2 regions of the Shewanella sp. BJSY2023SW001 genome follow, and region 1 is predicted to be linked to the other one. Evidence: predicted binding sites of a transcription regulator. Region 1 holds the regulator's gene; the other holds the start of a gene.
What was found. The regulator sigma-54, encoded in region 1, starts transcription at its own class of promoters, with help from an activator protein. The targets are predictions, from matches to a motif close to GTTGGCACGNNNNTNGNNT.
Positions count from the first base shown of each region.

Region 2: the regulator sigma-54 is predicted to act here: its motif matches at 3,466-3,484, upstream of ACMHXH_RS03555 (FlgO family outer membrane protein).

Region 1 covers NZ_JBKORF010000027.1:13,884-19,264, reverse strand. Annotated here, with positions in the region: gene ACMHXH_RS06785 (KpsF/GutQ family sugar-phosphate isomerase) at 1-772, shown strand, start outside; gene kdsC (3-deoxy-manno-octulosonate-8-phosphatase KdsC) at 772-1,323, shown strand; gene lptC (LPS export ABC transporter periplasmic protein LptC) at 1,320-1,880, shown strand; gene lptA (lipopolysaccharide transport periplasmic protein LptA) at 1,867-2,400, shown strand; gene lptB (LPS export ABC transporter ATP-binding protein) at 2,397-3,125, shown strand; gene ACMHXH_RS06760 (RNA polymerase factor sigma-54) at 3,221-4,684, shown strand; gene hpf (ribosome hibernation promoting factor) at 4,716-5,003, shown strand; gene ptsN (PTS IIA-like nitrogen regulatory protein PtsN) at 5,006-5,381, shown strand, end outside.
Region 2 covers NZ_JBKORF010000016.1:13,910-19,290, forward strand. Annotated here, with positions in the region: gene ACMHXH_RS03530 (chemotaxis protein CheV) at 1-285, opposite strand, end outside; gene flgA (flagellar basal body P-ring formation chaperone FlgA) at 473-1,180, shown strand; gene flgM (flagellar biosynthesis anti-sigma factor FlgM) at 1,251-1,571, shown strand; gene ACMHXH_RS03545 (flagella synthesis protein FlgN) at 1,571-2,002, shown strand; gene ACMHXH_RS03550 (LPP20 family lipoprotein) at 2,191-2,658, opposite strand; gene ACMHXH_RS03555 (FlgO family outer membrane protein) at 2,658-3,308, opposite strand; gene ACMHXH_RS03560 (flagellar assembly protein FlgT) at 4,007-5,164, shown strand; tRNA gene ACMHXH_RS03565 (tRNA-Arg) at 5,220-5,295, shown strand.

The DNA of each region.
Region 1 (5,381 bases):
CACGGGCACCCCGGCATTCTTCGTTCACCCGGGCGAAGCCAGCCACGGCGACCTTGGAGTGTTGAGTGAAAACGATATCGTATTGGCTATCTCCAACTCGGGCGAGTCCAGCGAAATTCTAACCCTGATCCCCGTCATCAAGCGCCAGGGGATCCCTATGATCTCCATGACAGGCAAGCCAGAATCCACCATGGCTAAGCTGGCGCAGCTGCATCTATGCATCAAGGTGCCGGAAGAAGCCTGCCCGCTGGGCTTGGCCCCCACCTCCAGCACCACGGCCACCCTGGTGATGGGAGACGCCCTGGCGGTCGCCCTGTTGCAGGCCAAAGGCTTTACCAAAGACGACTTTGCCCTGTCGCATCCCGGCGGCGCTTTAGGGCGCAAACTGCTGCTCAAGGTCAGCGATGTGATGCATAAAGACGAAGAACTGCCGTTGGTCACAGAAGATATCTGTATCACAGACGCCCTGTATGAAATCTCCAAGAAGGGTCTGGGTATGACCTCAGTGGTCAATCAGCAGAAGCAGCTGGTGGGTATTTTCACCGATGGTGATTTGAGACGTGTCATCGACGCCGGAGTCAACCTGCGTACCACCAAAATAAGCGATGTCATGACCCGGGATTGCATCACCAGTGGTGACAATATCCTCGCGGCGCAGGCGCTCAAGGTGATGGACGAAAACGACATTAACGGCCTTATCGTCATCAATGGCGCCAATGAGCCGATTGGAGCACTCAATATGCTGGATATGGTCAAGGCGGGGGTTATCTGATGAGTCATCAAGGTTTTTACGGACCCATAAGCGAAGACAACTGGCAAAGAGCCGCCAAAATCAAGCTGCTTATTTGTGATGTCGACGGTGTCTTCTCCGATGGCCGTATCTATATGAGCAACAGCGGCGAAGAGCTGAAGGCCTTTCACACCCGCGATGGCTATGGAGTGCGCTCGCTGCTGTCCTGCGGCATTCAGGTGGCGGTGATCACCGGCCGCAAGTCCCAGATAGTCGAAAACCGCATGACGGCCCTGGGGGTAGACAAGATTTATCAAGGCATAGACAACAAGCTTGAGCCCTATGAGGCGCTGCTTAAACATTATGACCTCAAGCCTGAACAAGTGGCCTATATAGGTGACGACATTGTCGACCTGCCGGTGATGAAGCAAGTTGGACTGGCGGTTTGCGTGGCCGATGGCCATCCTTGGGTAAGGCAGCACTGCCACATGATCACCCAGATTACCGGCGGCCATGGTGCGCTGCGGGAGCTGGCGGATCTTATCCTGCTCAGTCAGGACAAATTTGAAAATGCCCACGGAATGAGTATATGAATAGGGTCACTCTGGCCATTATTTTGTTTTTCTCCACTGCACTAATCCTTTACTGGCAGGTGCAGAACAAGCGCAACGCCCAACAGAGCGAGGCGCCGGTGGATGTGGTGCGGCCGGACTTTGTCGCCGATGACCTGCGCTCAGTCAACTTTGACGAGCAGGGCAATGTCGCCAGCAGGGTCGCGGCGGCACACATGGAACACTATGAAGCCAATGAGAAGACCTTCTTCAACCAACCGGTTTATCTGGTCTATCCGGACAAGGGCGAAGCGCAGTGGCGCCTGTCTGCCAACGAGGGCAGGCTCAATCGCAAGAGTAACCGAGTGGTACTTGAAAATAATGTTATCATCGACGCCATTAGCCCCAATGAACCGATCCAGAGCCTGAAAACCAGTTATGTGGAGCTGGATCTGGACACCATGATCATGACCTCAGATCGCGAGATCCTGATCGAAGGCAGAGACTTTAATATCAAGGGATCCGGCCTGTATGCCGATCTCAACGCTCAGCAAGTAAAGCTGACCAGTCAGGTGAAAGGAACCTATGAAACCAAGTAAGCTTTTTATCGGTGCCCTCTTGTGCATCACAAGCCTGTCGGCGGTGGCCATTGAAGAAGATCTGCTGCAAAAAGTCGAGATCAGCGCCGCCAATCAGTTTGCCGATATCAAAAACAAGCGCGTGGTATACGGCGGGCCTGTCACAGTCACCCAGGGCAGTTTGAAGCTGCTGGCCGATGAACTCACGGCTTACACTGAGGACAAGAGTGGCGAGCGGATCCTGGTGGCCAAGGGCTCACCTGCCACCTATACCCAGAAGCTGGAAGATGGCCGTCAGGCCAGTGCCAAGGCCAAAGAGATCCACTACAACATAGACAGCCGCATCATGACCTTGATAGGTCAAGCCAAAGTGGAACAGGACGGCAGCGAAGTAACCGCCGAGAAGATAGTCTACGACATCAACAAGCAGCAGCTGGAAGCGGAAAGCAGCGGCAAAGGCCAAGATAGGGTAACCACTGTTATCCAGCCGGAAAACTATCAGGATCTCAATAAGAAAGAACAGCAGCAGGAGCCGCAATGACCAGCACCCTGACGGCACAAAACCTGGCAAAGAGTTACAAGAAGCGCAACGTAGTCAAAGATGTCAGCCTATCGGTCAATACCGGCCAGATCGTGGGGCTGCTGGGCCCCAACGGGGCGGGCAAGACGACTACCTTCTATATGGTGGTTGGCCTGGTGCAGAGTGACAAGGGCCGTATTTTCATTGACGACGACGAGCTGACCTTGGATCCCATGCACCTGCGTGCCCGTAAAGGCATAGGCTATCTGCCACAGGAAGCCAGTATTTTCCGCAAGCTGTCGGTACATGACAACATCATGGCCGTACTGCAAACCCGCAAAGAGCTCAACAGCGACGAGCGCGAGGAACAACTCGAACAGTTGCTGGAAGAATTCCACATTACCCACATACGTGACAGCCTGGGGATGTCCCTCTCCGGCGGTGAACGCCGCCGGGTGGAAATCGCCCGGGCATTGGCCGCCAATCCACAGTTCATTCTGCTGGATGAGCCGTTCGCCGGTGTGGATCCCATCTCAGTTATCGATATCAAGAAAATCATCGAACAGCTTAAGTCCCGCGGTTTGGGGGTGCTGATCACAGACCACAATGTTCGCGAAACGCTCGACGTTTGTGAGCGAGCCTACATTGTCAGCCATGGGCAGTTGATTGCCGAGGGCACACCCGCTGAAATCTTGGACAACCAGCAAGTGCGTGCTGTGTACTTAGGCGAACAATTCAGGCTATAGTTAGGATCATGTCATCCGGCGGCAATTCCGGGTATTATAGTTTGTTATTATTGAATTTTTTCCTTGAAAAATAACGAGTAGGGATTAGCGGTATAATGAAAGCGTCACTCCAGCTCAAATTGGGTCAACAGTTGACCATGACACCTCAGTTGCAGCAGGCAATTCGCCTGCTGCAACTGTCGTCCCTTGAGCTGCAGCAGGAAATCCAGGAAGCCTTGGAAGCCAACCCTCTGTTGGAGATGGCCGAGGACAACCAGGATGACGCTATCGACGACAACCACAAGGAAAACGACGCCGGCGAATTGAGCGTCAAGCAGGAAGATGGTTCCACGGTAGAAACCTCAGAGGCATTGAACAATGAGTCTATGCCGGATGAATTGCCTATGGATACCACCTGGGATGAAGTCTTTACCGCCGCCAGCGCCTCAGGGCCGGCTATGGGCCGTGAAGATGACATGCCCTTCCAGGGTGAAACCAGCGAAGGTCTCTATGAACACCTAGAATGGCAAAAGAACCTGACCCCGTTTTCCGATACCGACGACGCCATTGCCACCGCCATCATAGATGCCATCGACGAGCAGGGCTATCTAACCCAGAGCACTGAGGAGATCCTCGAAGCCATGGGCAACCCTGAGATTGAGCTCGATGAAGTCGAGGCGGTACTCAAGCGGATCCAGCACTTCGATCCCATCGGCATCGCCTCCAGAGATCTGCGCGAATGCCTGCTGATCCAATTGCAACAGTTTAACGCCGACACCCCGCATCTGGCCGACGCCCGCTTGTTGATTGACGAACATCTGGATCTCATCGCTACCCGCGACTTTCGCACCCTAATGCGTAAGACCAAGCTCAAGGAAGATCAACTGCGTGACGCCATCAACCTTATTCAGAGCCTCAATCCCCGCCCCGGTTTGCTGGTGCAGCCGATGGACGAGGAATATGTGATCCCGGATGTCAGCGTCTGGAAGAAGAACGGGCGCTGGGTGGTGGAGCTCAATCCGGACTGTATGCCCAAACTCGGGATCAACCAACAGTATGCTGCCATGGCCCGTAGCGCCCGCAGCCAATCAGACAGCCAGTTTATTCGTGGTCATCTTCAGGAAGCCAAATGGTTTATCAAGAGCCTGGAGAGCCGCAACGACACCCTGCTCAAGGTGGCCAACTGCATAGTGCAGTTCCAGCAGGGATTTTTTGAATATGGTGAAGAGGCCATGAAACCCATGGTACTCAACGATATTGCCGAGGCGGTCGAGATGCATGAATCGACCATCTCCAGGGTCACCACTCAAAAGTATATGCATACCCCAAGGGGAATATTTGAATTGAAGTACTTCTTCTCCAGCCATGTCGGTACCGAAGATGGCGGAGAATGCTCTTCCACGGCGATCAGGGCTTTTATCAAGAAGCTCGTGGCAGCGGAAAACCAGAAGAAACCTTTGAGCGACAGCAAGATGGCACAACTTCTGGCAGAACAGGGAATCAACGTTGCAAGACGCACCATAGCCAAGTATCGCGAGGCTATGATGATACCACCGTCGAACCAGCGTAAGAGTTTATAAATCCACAGTTGGAAATTGGAGGAATCTTTCTATGCAAATCAACCTGACAGGACATCATATCGAGATCACCGACTCACTGCGTGACTATGTGGAAAGTAAGTTTTCGAAACTTGAACGCCATTTCGAACAGATCAATAATGTGCACGTTGTGCTCAATGTACAAAAACTGCAACAGATTGCCGAAGCCAAGATCAACCTCACAGGCGGCGAAGTCTATGCAACTTCTGAACATGCCGACATGTATGCCGCCATCGACGTTCTGATTGATAAATTGGATCGTCAGGTCATTAAACACAAAGAAAAGCTGACAAAACACTAACGATGGAACTGAGTACCATCCTGCGGCCGGAGTGCACTACCTGTGCCACTCCGGGCAGTAAGAAAAAGGTACTGGAGCTAATTAGCGATCTCGCCAGCGCCCAGTACCCCACCCTTTCCTCTCAAGCGATTTTTGAAAGCCTTTTGGCCCGCGAAAAGATGGGGAGCACAGGTATAGGTAATGGTATTGCGATTCCGCATGGCCGGCTGCCTGATATCACAGAGCCGATTGCCGTGCTGGTCAAATGCGAAGAGCCTATCGCCTTCGATGCCATAGACAACCAACCGGTGGACATACTGTTCGCCCTTCTGGTTCCCGCAGATCAATGCCAACAACATCTGAGTACCCTGTCTGCCATGGCTGAAAAGCTCAGCGACA
Region 2 (5,381 bases), on a different contig from region 1:
GGAAATAATGATGAAGCAATCCTTGACATCATCTATGGGTTTACCGCCGGTCGCCGCACTGAGGTCGATAACAGACACAGTCGTACCACGAATATGGGCCACGCCCTTAACAAAGGAGTTCAACTTGGGCAATATCGTCAGTGGTGGGCACTGCAAAACCTCTTTGACTTTGAATACATTGATACCGAATCTTTGTCTGCCGTTAAGTTTGAACAACAGAAGTTCGAGGCGATTTTGTCCAACCAGTTGAGTGCGTTTATTGACTGATTCAAGAATGCTCGACATAAGGCTGCCTTGTTGTCTTTATATTGAGAAATACCCGCTGTCCCACAGACAGGCATACTATTTGCTTTATCCAAGACACTGATGCCCAGTCAAATTTCTGACTAAACCTAAGGTGAAGCCAGTACTGGGAACCGCGAATCATTGAAAGTATAGGTGTAATCTGGCGAGACAAGCTAGCCTGTTCATTATGAAAGTAAATATTGCATACCTTTTGGCTACAATTTTAATGCCCATCGCAACAATGGCGGCAGAGAGCAGCTTCGTTCCCAGTATATCGGCCATGGAAAGCCTGGCTAAAGAGGCAGTGGCCAAAAAAGTGCTGGCGGGCACAGATGCACAAATTACCATCACCCCGCAACGACTGGATTCCAGGCTCACGCCCCCTAGATGCAATTCACCTTTGACGGCCGAACTTGCCAGCGACAGAGAGATAAGCCGCAACAATACGGTGCGCATAGGTTGTAACAGCCCGGAGCTAAGCTACCCGTGGCAAATCTATGTCTCGGTACGGGTAGATATCAGTTATCCTGTGGTGGTGGCCACTCAAACTCTGGCTCCGGGCACTGTGCTGGGGCCGGAAAATCTGGCGCTGCGTTACATAGATGAAACCAGTCTGCGCGGCCAGCAGTTCGAGGATATTGCCACAGTGACGGGTACCCGCCTCAAGCGGCGCATAGCCAAAGACTATCCGTTATTTGCCGCCAATCTCTGTTTTGTTTGCAAAGGCGACAGAGTCTCTATTTATGCAGGTAACGAGAAGTTTCAAATAAAAACTGTTGGTGAAGCCCTGCATGATGGTAACCTTGGAGAACAGATTAGGGTAAAAAACACTCGCTCAGACAAAGTGTTGGAGGCTACCGTCACCAATGTGGGCGAAGTGGAAGTTCGAATGTAAAAAATGCTAAAGTTCTCCTTGGCTATGCCGATAAGACAGCAAGGTAATCAGAGAAAAGGCTGGAGCCGCGATGGCTATGGATATTAAACAACTGCAAAATCAACCCAGGGTGAATACAGGTTCACTCCCCAAGAACACGGCTCAGAGCAATCAAACAGCTCAGCAAGGGGCTGCTCCGCAGAAAACCGACTCGGTTGTGGTGTCGCAGCAAGCGCAGCAGCTGCAAGGAGTTCAGAGTAAAATGGCCTCCCTGCCGGAAATAGATCAAAAGAAGATCAGCGAAATCAAATTGGCAATCTCCGAAGGCAGATACAAGGTTGACCCGGAAAAACTGGCAGCCAACATATCTCAATTTGAATCAGAACTGAGCGCACTCAATAAAGGATCCTGATGCCTGATACCCCGGATATAACCAGCCTGATAGCACAGCAGATGACTCAACTCGAGCGTCTGCTGAACTTGATTGAGCAGGAAAAAAACGCCCTGCTCGATCGCAATGCCGATAATCTGCTGCAACTGGCCCAAAACAAGAGCGATCTGCTCAATGAGGTCAAGACAGTAGATGAGGCGCTCTCCTCTCATCCTGAACAAGCCAAACTCAGTCAATCGCCATTGGCCGAACAGGTCAGTGAAGCCCGCGAACTATTGGCTACTTGCCAACTGCGCAATCAGGAAAATGCCGGCCTGATAGAGCTGAGCATGGCCAGTATCAATCGTCTGGCACAGGCGCTGCAAGTAAGCCGCAATGCCTCCAGCCTGACTTATGACGGCAAAGGCAAGACTTCAACCATCGCCACCCTGGGCAACGATCTCAAGGCTTGATTTAAAGCCCTGCTCCTGTCCCATTGCTTAAGCTAATTCAGTAAGTTCGGCTTATTGGTGCGCCCCAAGCTCCTGTCCTCCAGAACAGAACGTATACCCTGCTCTCAATTCAGCAAAGATTCTTAAGCCACAAAAAAGCCACAAAAAAAGCAGCCAAACAAGGCTGCTTTGGACTTATACCCATTCCCCTAAAAATAAGTGATCTCTTTGATTCGCTGGGGGCGATTTTGCTGCTGATACAGATCCCACACTCGGGCGAAATCCAGCTCCAGTTCGGTCACATAATGATCTCCGGCCGGATAACTGCGCACCACCTTGGCGCCGCGGATCACCCCGGAAACCGAGGCCTGGATATTATCGCCTTTCAGCATCCAGTCACTGACCTTGCTGTCGGCCGACAAACGTTGACCATAGACTTGTTCGGCCAATTCCCGATAAGCGGCAATCTTGGATGCTTGCATCGCCATCAGCACCTTTTGCGACTGTTCCTTGCCCGGTTGGCTGGCCAGCGGAGCATAGCCTATTGCCGTCAACTTGGGGAAACTGCTTGGCGCCTCTGTCTCCCACTGCACATATCTGTCCTTATCGGCGCAGCCACCCAGAACTAACGCGAGCGCCAGCGTGACCAATGTCAGTGTGTTGTTCCAATACTTCATTACTTGTCTCCCACTATCCGGCTCTTGTCTTCTCCGCGATTTTCATAGCGATAAAGCAAGCCTTCTTTTGACACCACCCTATGGGATGGCGCCAGATAACCCGGTAGTTGCGCCTCAAGCACCCGCGCCCCGGCCGTCGAAAGCACCCGATTGTTATTGACGTTAACAATCCGACTGTTGAACAAGATCTCACCTTTAGCCTGGCTCATGCTGGTGACCAGTACATGATCCACCGCAATATCCGTCGGCAATTGTTGCCAGTCGCGGGTAAGAATAAAATCCCCCTGTGGCGTTACCCGCACCGCTTCGGCCAGGTTCAAATCCACCAGATTAAAGCCGCGCTGATGAAAAGCCGTCATTAAGCTCTGCTGTAGCTGTGAGGCCAGTGCATTACTGCCTTGCATATCCTCCACTATCGCAGGCGTCATCACCAATAGCGGCTGAGTCGGTTTGAGCGCATCATTATGGATTACCAATTCATCCACCAACTGCTGCGCCAATAGATTGACTGGTGCTTGTTGCGGCTTGAACTCAGCTTGCGGTTGCTGTGATGTCGTACTGCAGGCAGACAGCAGAAGTAAAGGCAATATACACAGGGCTTTATACATAATATCCGTCTCACTGTTGCCGGAGTGGGCTGTTAACTTCATTCAGGAGCCTGACGTAAACCTTGAACCAGCAGGCTTATTCTACTTCGTCAGTCATACAATACCTGCAGGATTGACCCAATGACGTTGCAGACAGTAATAGTGTCGGTAACATCGTCAGCGCCAATAATGCCAAGCTCTTTTTATTTGCAATAAAACTATGCAAATAAAATACCAACCAAGAACTTAGGGAAGGTGCGAACAAGCCCCATATGTGCTCTGCTTCGGCTTACAGGTCTGGATGCAACGGCAAATGCCCCCAGGCCTTTGCAAGAAGCACAACACACCAGGCAGGCCAGTAAGCCACACAGCAACCGACTCACTGCATCAAGAAAGTGCCACGAGAACTTATTCGCACCTTCCTTAGCCCTCAGCGTCCACCGGCGAGTTCTCAGGTTTAGTCGTGTTTAACAACTTTGAGAAATAAGCCTAATTGAGCATCTCATTGGCCGTAGTAACTGACGTGAAATGGCCAAACCACTTGTATTACTTATTTATCCAGCCTTGCTCTTTCGGACAACAAGGTTTGTCGAAAGCTTCTTTGGCTTTATCGGCAAATGCTTGCCGTTCTTTAGCCTGGCATTCACAAATAACACGGTCCCCCCTGCCTCTCTCTGGCATAAAATTTGAATACCAAACGATACCAGCTTAAGTGGCGGCAAAATTCCGTCACCCTGACTTCCATTTTGAGGAACCGCCTTATGAGATTGTGCCCCTTGTTCTTGCTGCCGTTGCTGGGCATCAGCCTCAACGCCATGGCAGAGTGGACCGAGGCCCGAGGTGAAGCCAAAATAATCAATGGCAATCTAACCCAGGCACGGGAAGCGGCAATGGACAACGCCATCAACATGGCACTGCTCTCCCGTGGTGGCAGTTTTCAATCGACCCAGAGTGTCAGCCAGGGGCGCTTGACCCAAAACGATTTCAGCCTCTCCAGCCAGGCGCAGATAAGCAGTGTCGAACTGGTCAGCGAAATGCGCCAGGGAGACAAGCTCAAAGTGGTTATGCGGCTCGATATTCTCGACGGCCCGGATAACAAGTGCCAAAGCTCAGCCATCAAGGCCGCTATCCTGGTCCCCCAGGCCGCCATTAAAGACAGAAGCCAACTGCGTTATGGTCAGTTGGAAAATTTCCAGCGAAGCCTGTCCGAACGGATAGCAGCAACGCTGGATAAACAATCCTCCACCAGCTTTGCTCACCTGCACGCCAACGAGCGGCTGGATATCAAAGAGGAGCTTATCAATATCCGCGGCTACCGCCTGCCGACCTGGATAAGTGAAATTACCGACAGCCAATATCTGTTGCTGCCGCAAATCATAGATATCTCCACCGAACCGGTCGAATCCGGCTTTATGGGCCTATGGGACAACGAGCCGCAGCGGCTATTTCAGTTGCAACTCAGCCTCTATCATGGGATCAGCGGCGAGCAGATCTGGTATCAGAACTACAGTATTTCTGCCCCCTGGGAGTTTGCCAAAAATGAATCCGTCCCTCCCAACAGCGACAGATTCTGGCGCGCCAGTTATGGACAAGCCATAGACAAGGTGCTGGCCAATGCCAGTAAAGATATCGATATGGCACTGGCCTGCAGACCGCTGCTGGCACAGATAGTCGTGCGCCAACAAGATAGAGTGATACTCAACCTGGGGCGACGCAACGGCATCCGCGTGGGTGATCAGTTCCAAATAGTGCTGCAACAAAACCTGCCCGACCGCATGAACCAGATGCGCGCCGTGGCCGGAGAAACCCGGGCGAAAATCACCATAGATCAAGTCACAGAGGAAAGTGCCATCGCAGTGCTCAGTGGTGAAAATGCCGCCCTTAACATTCAGGTGAATGACATCGCGATTAAGATTTAAGCAATTAAATCCAAAGCCTTTTCATCCGGGTGAAAACCAGTATAATCACTGTCGTCTCCCTATAGCTCAACAGGATAGAGCAGTCGCCTCCTAAGCGACCGATCGGGGTTCGAGTCCCTGTGGGGAGACCAGCATTTTCTTCTTGTGCCTGCTTGCATAAGTCTCAAGCTTTTTTAGAACCCATCCTCTGCCGATTCAGGCGCTTCAAATTAATGAT